Regions from separate parts of the Bacillus sp. iso_77 genome, predicted to be linked through region 2. Evidence: a T-box and tRNA genes for the amino acid it is inferred to sense, from the RefSeq annotation. Region 2 holds a T-box; the other holds one or more tRNA genes.

Region 1 (3,492 bases), 1.5 Mb from region 2:
CCCCTGTGTATTCTCGTTTTCACCGTACCAACTGGTATATTCAGAATCTCACTAATTTCTTTTAACGAGAGTTCATCAATATACTTTAATACGATGACCGAGCGATATTTATCGGGTAATCTTAAAATTTTTTGCTGAATGGTGCTCGATAATTCAAGCGACACCACCTCGTCCTCTGGCAAAATGCCGTCAGCCGCAATTTGAGAATACATATTCAGTCCTTCTGTCCCTGCCACCTCTGCATCTAAATAATAATCCGGCTTTTTTTTACGAATACGGTCGATGGTCAGGTTGGTTGCAATGCGGTACAGCCACGTGGAAAACTTACGATTCACATCAAAGCTCTCAATATTCACATAGGCACGAATAAACGCCTCCTGCGCAATATCTTCTGCTTCATGTGCATTCCCAAGCATACGATAGCACAGCTGATAAATTTTGTCTTTATACAGGTCTACGATGTCTGCAAATGCGTTCTGGTCGCCTTTTTTCACTTGCTTAATTCTCTTTTTAATCATTGTTTCCATAGTATATTCAACCTCTGCCTTCACCGGTCTTTATGTATACGAACCTCGTTCCAAAAGGTTTCATTCTCCTCTAAAAAATAGTGTAACAAATTTTTGACAGCATGTTACGCTTATCAGCCGGTAAAAACCTTAACATATCCTTAAATTTCCCCAAAATTAAAAAAAGAACGGGAACAAGTCCCGCTCTATAATAGCTTTTCACCCATTAAAGAACCAATTAATGCAACTGCCGCTTCTGCTGTTTTATTTTTCTCATCTAATACCGGATTCACCTCAACAAACTCAGCAGAAGTCAAAATCCCTGCTTCCTCTAAAAGCTCCATTGCAAGATGACTCTCTCTATAACTGATGCCGCCAACAACCGGCGTTCCCACGCCAGGGCACTCCGCTGGATCAAGGCCGTCTAAATCAAGCGACAAATGAACACCATCTGTTCTTTCTTTTAAATACGCAATGGCTTCCTCCATCACTCTCGTCATCCCTAATCGATCTATTTCATGCATCGTATACACTTTAATACCTTTTTCTCTAATCAATGCCCGCTCTCCTTCATCTAAAGAACGAGCACCGATCAAGATCACATTCTCAGACTTTACTTTAGGTGTATAACCGCCAATATTGATTAGATCAGCATGCCCAAAGCCGAGACTGACAGCGAGCGGCATCCCATGAATATTTCCAGAAGGAGAAGTTTCCTCTGTATTTAAATCACCGTGCGCATCATACCAAATGACACCCAAATTTTCATAATGTTTGGCTACACCGGCTAGTGTACCAATTGCAATGCTATGATCCCCGCCTAAAATCAGCGGAAACGAACCTGACTGCACAATACCGCTAACCTTTTCAGCAAGAAGCTGGTTTGCGCCAGCATTCTCCGTTAAGTTTTTCAGTTTTTCACTTGTATAGAGACCTTTCTCATCATCTCTTTGCTCAACAGGAATATCCCCTAGATCTTCGACATCAAATGAAAGCGATTCCAATTTTTCTTTTACACCAGCACAGCGAATGGCACTCGGCCCCATATCGACGCCCCTTCTCATTTGACCGAGATCCATCGGCACCCCGACAATTGTGACCTTCTTTTGATCTCCCATATGTACATCCCCTTTCCGTTCATGCTTATATTTTACTTTCTCGGTGCCTTCTGACTCAACTCAACAATATTTTGAATAGTTATACATTCCAATCGTCAAAATAAAAAAAGACACCTTTTTAAAAAAGGTGTCTTAACTGGGCTAGCTGGATTCGAACCAACGCATGACGGAGTCAAAGTCCGTTGCCTTACCGCTTGGCTATAGCCCAAAAATGGTGGAGGGGGGCGGATTCGAACCGCCGAACCCGGAGGGAGCGGATTTACAGTCCGCCGCGTTTAGCCACTTCGCTACCCCTCCACATATGGAATTGATAAAAGAAAAACAGTGCCGGCAAGAGGACTTGAACCCCCAACCTACTGATTACAAGTCAGTTGCTCTACCAGTTGAGCTACACCGGCATATGGTGGAGGATGACGGGCTCGAACCGCCGACCCTCTGCTTGTAAGGCAGATGCTCTCCCAGCTGAGCTAATCCTCCACATGATGGTGACCCGTACGGGATTCGAACCCGTGTTACCGCCGTGAAAGGGCGGTGTCTTAACCGCTTGACCAACGGGCCAGTTTGTCAAGTTTACTGTTTCCGTGAAGCTGACAAAAGTTATTATATACAGGTTGTCCCCCTTTTGTAAAGGGGATTTTTATTTTTTTTATTTTCTAACTATTCAACCCTCATCAGCACAACATTTCGACTGAAATATAATTTCAGTATTTAAATATAATATTGAAATTTCATGTCATACTCAATATACTGAAAATGAAGAAATAAGGAGGTATGTCACATGCAGCCATCTCAACTGCGTTCTTTGACAACAGAATCAAGAAACCCTAACACCATGAGAATTTCACAAGCCAGCCCGCTAGAAATACTCCAAATGATCAATGCGGAAGATATGAAGGTCGCTGAAGCCGTCAACCGTGTCCTTCCAGACGTAAAGACAGCAAGTGACTTTGCCTTTGAATCCATCTCGAATGGGGGCAGACTCATTTATCTAGGCGCTGGAACAAGCGGCAGAATTGGGGTAATGGATGCGGTCGAATGTCCACCTACCTATAGCATTTCACCTGATGTCATCGTAGGCATCATGGCCGGTGGCGACTCTGCCTTTTCACATGCAGCAGAAGATGTGGAAGACAGTGAAGAAGCTGGTCAAAAAGATTTAGAACACATCCACCTGACATCAAAAGATACGGTTGTGGGTATCGCGGCGAGCGGTAGAACACCCTATATCATTGGCGCTTTAAACTATGCTAGAACCATTGGAGCAAAAACAGTAGCCCTCAGCTGCAATGAACAAGCAGAGATTAGCGAACTAGCAGACTGCGCCATTGAAGTCGTCGTAGGAGCAGAAGCCATCACTGGGTCAACACGAATGAAAGCCGCATCCGCTCATAAAATGATTTTAAATATGCTTTCCACCTCTGTCATGATCAGACAAGGCAAAGTATATGAAAACCTGATGGTAGATGTAAAAGTAAGCAATCATAAACTGAAAGAACGCGCCATCACCATCATTCAGCATGTGACCAATGCTTCCTACGAACAAGCCGTAAAAGCCCTTGAAGCAGCCGATTTAGAAGTTAAAACAGCCATCGTCATGCTCCAAACCAAAACAGATAAAAAGACAGCCAAAGACCTGCTCAACAAAGCAGATGGTCACATCGACAAAGCCATCTTACGTCATCAATCTTAAAGGAGGAAACTCATGTCAGCAGGCGGACTCACCCTACTACACACAATGAAATCAAAGCTTCCCCAATCTGAAAAAATCATTGCAGACTATATCCTTGCCCATCCTGACAAAGTCATTAAAAGCACAGTGCATGAAATCAGTCAGGCTGCCGGTGCAAGCAGCTCTGCCGTCATCCGCC
Region 2 (3,492 bases):
AAACGGGATGCGTTCCAAATTTTGTTCGCAAAGTTCCAAGTGGATTCAACCTTTTCAAAGCTAAAACGTAAATCTTGACCTGGAGAGCTTCCAGTCGCTAAGAAATATCTCAATGAATCTGCTCCGTACTTGTCGATAACCTCCATTGGATCAATTCCGTTGCCAAGTGACTTACTCATTTTACGCCCTTGTTCATCGCGGATAAGACCATGAATGAGGACATCTTTAAATGGTTTTTCTCCTGTGAATTCAAGACCTTGGAAGATCATACGAGATACCCAGAAGAAGATGATGTCATAGCCTGTTACAAGCAGATTGGTTGGGTAGTAGCGCTTGAAGTCTTCACTGTCTGCATCTGGCCAGCCCATTGTAGAGAAAGGCCAAAGCGCTGAACTAAACCATGTATCAAGTACATCGTTATCTTGCTCCCAGTTTTCAATATCTTCTGGCGCATCAAGTCCCACGTATACTTCCTTCGTTTCTTTATGATACCAAGCCGGGATGCGATGTCCCCACCATAGTTGACGAGAAATACACCAGTCACGGATATTTTCCATCCAGTGTAAATACGTCTTTTCAAATCGGTCTGGAACAAATTGAACTTGCTCATCACCTTTTTGCAGATTGATGGCTTCATCTGCGAGCGGCTGCATTTTCACAAACCATTGTGTTGATAAATATGGCTCCACTACAGCTCCACTGCGCTCACTGTGACCAACTGAATGCATGTGGTCCTCAATTTTGAACAAAATGCCTTCTTCTTGAAGATCTTTCACAAGCTGTTTACGACATTCGAAGCGGTCCATTCCTTTGTATTGAAGCGCATTTCCATTCATTGTGCCATCTTCATTCATCACAAGAATGCGCTCTAGGTTATGACGGTTTCCAAGCTCGAAGTCATTCGGGTCATGAGCCGGCGTTATTTTTACAGCTCCTGATCCAAATTCCATATCGACATAGTCATCCCCAACGATTGGAATCTCTCGGCCTGTAATTGGTAATACAACTGTTTTCCCAATCAAATGCTGATAGCGTTCATCTTCAGGATGTACAGCGACTGCCGTATCTCCAAGCATCGTTTCAGGTCTTGTTGTCGCAATTTCAATCGAACCTGATCCATCTGCAAGCGGATATCTCAAGTGATAAAACGCACCTTGCACATCCTTGTAGATGACTTCAATATCAGAAAGGGCCGTTTTTGTTGCTGGGTCCCAGTTAATGATGTATTCTCCGCGATAGATCAATCCTTTTTCATACAATTGAACAAACACTTGGCGGACTGCTTTATTCAAGCCTTCATCTAATGTAAAACGCTCACGCGAATAGTCTAGACCTAGACCCATTTTCGCCCACTGGCTGCGAATAAAATCGGCATACTCTTCTTTCCACTTCCACGTTTCTTCTACAAATTTTTCACGTCCGAGATCATAGCGGCTCACACCTTCTTCGCGAAGCTTCGCCTCGACCTTTGCTTGTGTTGCAATACCCGCATGGTCCATTCCTGGCAGCCATAAAACATCATAGCCCTGCATCCGTTTCATACGAGTCACGATGTCTTGAAGGGTTGAATCCCAAGCATGCCCTAAGTGTAATTTTCCTGTCACGTTTGGTGGAGGAATGACGACTGTATATGGATCTTTCGTTTTGTCATTTTGTGCTTCGAAGAATTTCCCTTCAAGCCAGTACGTATAGCGGTCTTTTTCAATCGCATTTGGATCGTACTTTGTTGGCATTTCTTGATTATTTGTTCCCATTTGTGTTACCTCCACATTTTTTCGGCTGATGAAACATAAAAAAAGCCTTTTCATCCTTATAAAAGGACGAAAAAGCTTTTTCGCGGTACCACCTTTTTTCACGAAACACTTAGACGTGTCCCGTACTCTCTAAAGGATAACGGGGATCTCCCGAATTTCTCTACTACATGTTTCAAGAAATTAAGCTCACAGGCGACCTTCCAAACAAGTGCATCCTAGAAAACCTTTCAGCTATTGGTTTCCCTCTCTTTAGGGGCTTGCTCGTACTCTTCCTGATCCACGCTTACGATATATCACGTTCATCAGCTTATACTCATCTTTTATTAATATTACTAAATGCCTTTTGTTTTCGTCAATCATCTTTTCCGCTTTTCTTCTTCTTTATACAAATTGGGCAGGCACCCTTTGCCTCTTTGCCCATATGATAATAACAAAATAAAGAAGGAGGGCGTTTTATTTTGAAAAAGATCAATCCTTACACACTCCCCCCATGGCTTAGACAAATTCGGGCAGTTGCCTCCCAAGTCGTTCTCCCGATTGCCATATTTCAAGGCTTTCGCACGATCATTTTTCCCACAACATTTGACGTCCTCATCTTAGGAATTCTTATATTTCTCGCCTGTGCCTTTCACCTTGATTGGTTTTAAGAGAGCTGAAAGCTGCAGGCTCACTCTTATGTATAGGTCCCTCGTTAGACATTTCATAGCGCAACAGCAAACAACCTCGTCACTCTTCTGATGACGAGGCATTTTGTTCTTCTTCAAGGCGTCTAGCCTGCTCAATTTCGTGTATTTTCATGACGGTCGGCTCAGAATTTTTCATTTGCCAATACGCCCTTAACAGCTCTTGACAACTTTCCATCTCATCCTGTCCGCCTGCTTCATAGGCTTTCACCGTATCAAACAAACCTTGCGGATAAGCGAGGTAGCTCAAGAACAAATGAATCTCTTCCTCACGAAGTTTATTTCCCTTTTGATACGTATAAAACAAAGATGTGCATTCAGGACAAGGAGTAGGGTAGGTTTTGAATGTGCGATAGTAAAAAGTCAAAAGGTCATAAATGGGGGCAGCCTTTTTGGACCGCTCAAAATTGGTGAAATGTCCTGTACCTACATCATTGTACAAAAAGTGATGGATTGACAATTGCCCATGGTTTAACACAATACGTGTCGTCTCTTGGTCTTTCATTTCCTCATGCCAATCCTCTAAACGTTCAAGTGCAAATTCACTTGCAGACATCGCTTCTGAAAAATACATAGCAGCAGCCAGCTCAAATGGCGACATATACCATGTTTGTTCTGCCCGCTCGATAAATCGTTCATACATGTCTTTCTCTGTTTCCCATTTGCTTTTCATTTGGGTGTAGTGAGCCTCTATTTCCTGCTCATTAATGTCCATCATAACTTCTGTTCGTTTATGAAGTCTTGCAATCTCTTGAAATAAATATTCATGTTTATCGTCCTGCTCTTCTCTCTTTTCATTGGTCAGCCATGGCATGAGATAATACGTGTACTGGCTTTCCCGATGATTAGAGAAAAAGGAACCGCTCTTCGTGCGATAAATCGGCACAAACGAGCGATAGCCTTTTGATTCTAGTTCAAGCATTTGCTCTGTAAACTGCATGTGTCGATGGGGCTTTACCCGCTTTAGTGCAAATACGCCCTGCTTTGTATACACTCTAACGACAGCTGGACTGACAGGTTCGATATATTCAGCCTCAAGCCCGTATTCGTATAGG

Evidence for each region. The T-box of region 2 lies ahead of AC0VYC_RS12635 (valine--tRNA ligase). A T-box ahead of a tRNA ligase gene usually reads a tRNA of that ligase, here a tRNA-Val.
Region 1: it encodes a tRNA-Val, which carries the amino acid that the T-box ahead of AC0VYC_RS12635 (valine--tRNA ligase) is inferred to sense. The anticodon was not compared.

The regions. Positions count from the first base shown of each region.
Region 1 is NZ_CM149683.1:181,169-184,660, reverse strand. Features, by position in the region: gene sigW (RNA polymerase sigma factor SigW) at 1-527, opposite strand, end outside; gene rocF (arginase) at 713-1,624, opposite strand; tRNA gene AC0VYC_RS01050 (tRNA-Gln) at 1,761-1,832, opposite strand; tRNA gene AC0VYC_RS01045 (tRNA-Tyr) at 1,837-1,921, opposite strand; tRNA gene AC0VYC_RS01040 (tRNA-Thr) at 1,950-2,022, opposite strand; tRNA gene AC0VYC_RS01035 (tRNA-Val) at 2,026-2,101, opposite strand; tRNA gene AC0VYC_RS01030 (tRNA-Glu) at 2,108-2,182, opposite strand; gene murQ (N-acetylmuramic acid 6-phosphate etherase) at 2,403-3,314, shown strand; gene AC0VYC_RS01020 (MurR/RpiR family transcriptional regulator) at 3,327-3,492, shown strand, end outside.
Region 2 is NZ_CM149683.1:2,454,187-2,457,678, forward strand. Features, by position in the region: gene AC0VYC_RS12635 (valine--tRNA ligase) at 1-1,754, opposite strand, end outside; T-box leader at 1,814-2,043, opposite strand; gene AC0VYC_RS12640 (hypothetical protein) at 2,213-2,401, shown strand; gene ysxE (spore coat protein YsxE) at 2,481-3,492, opposite strand, start outside.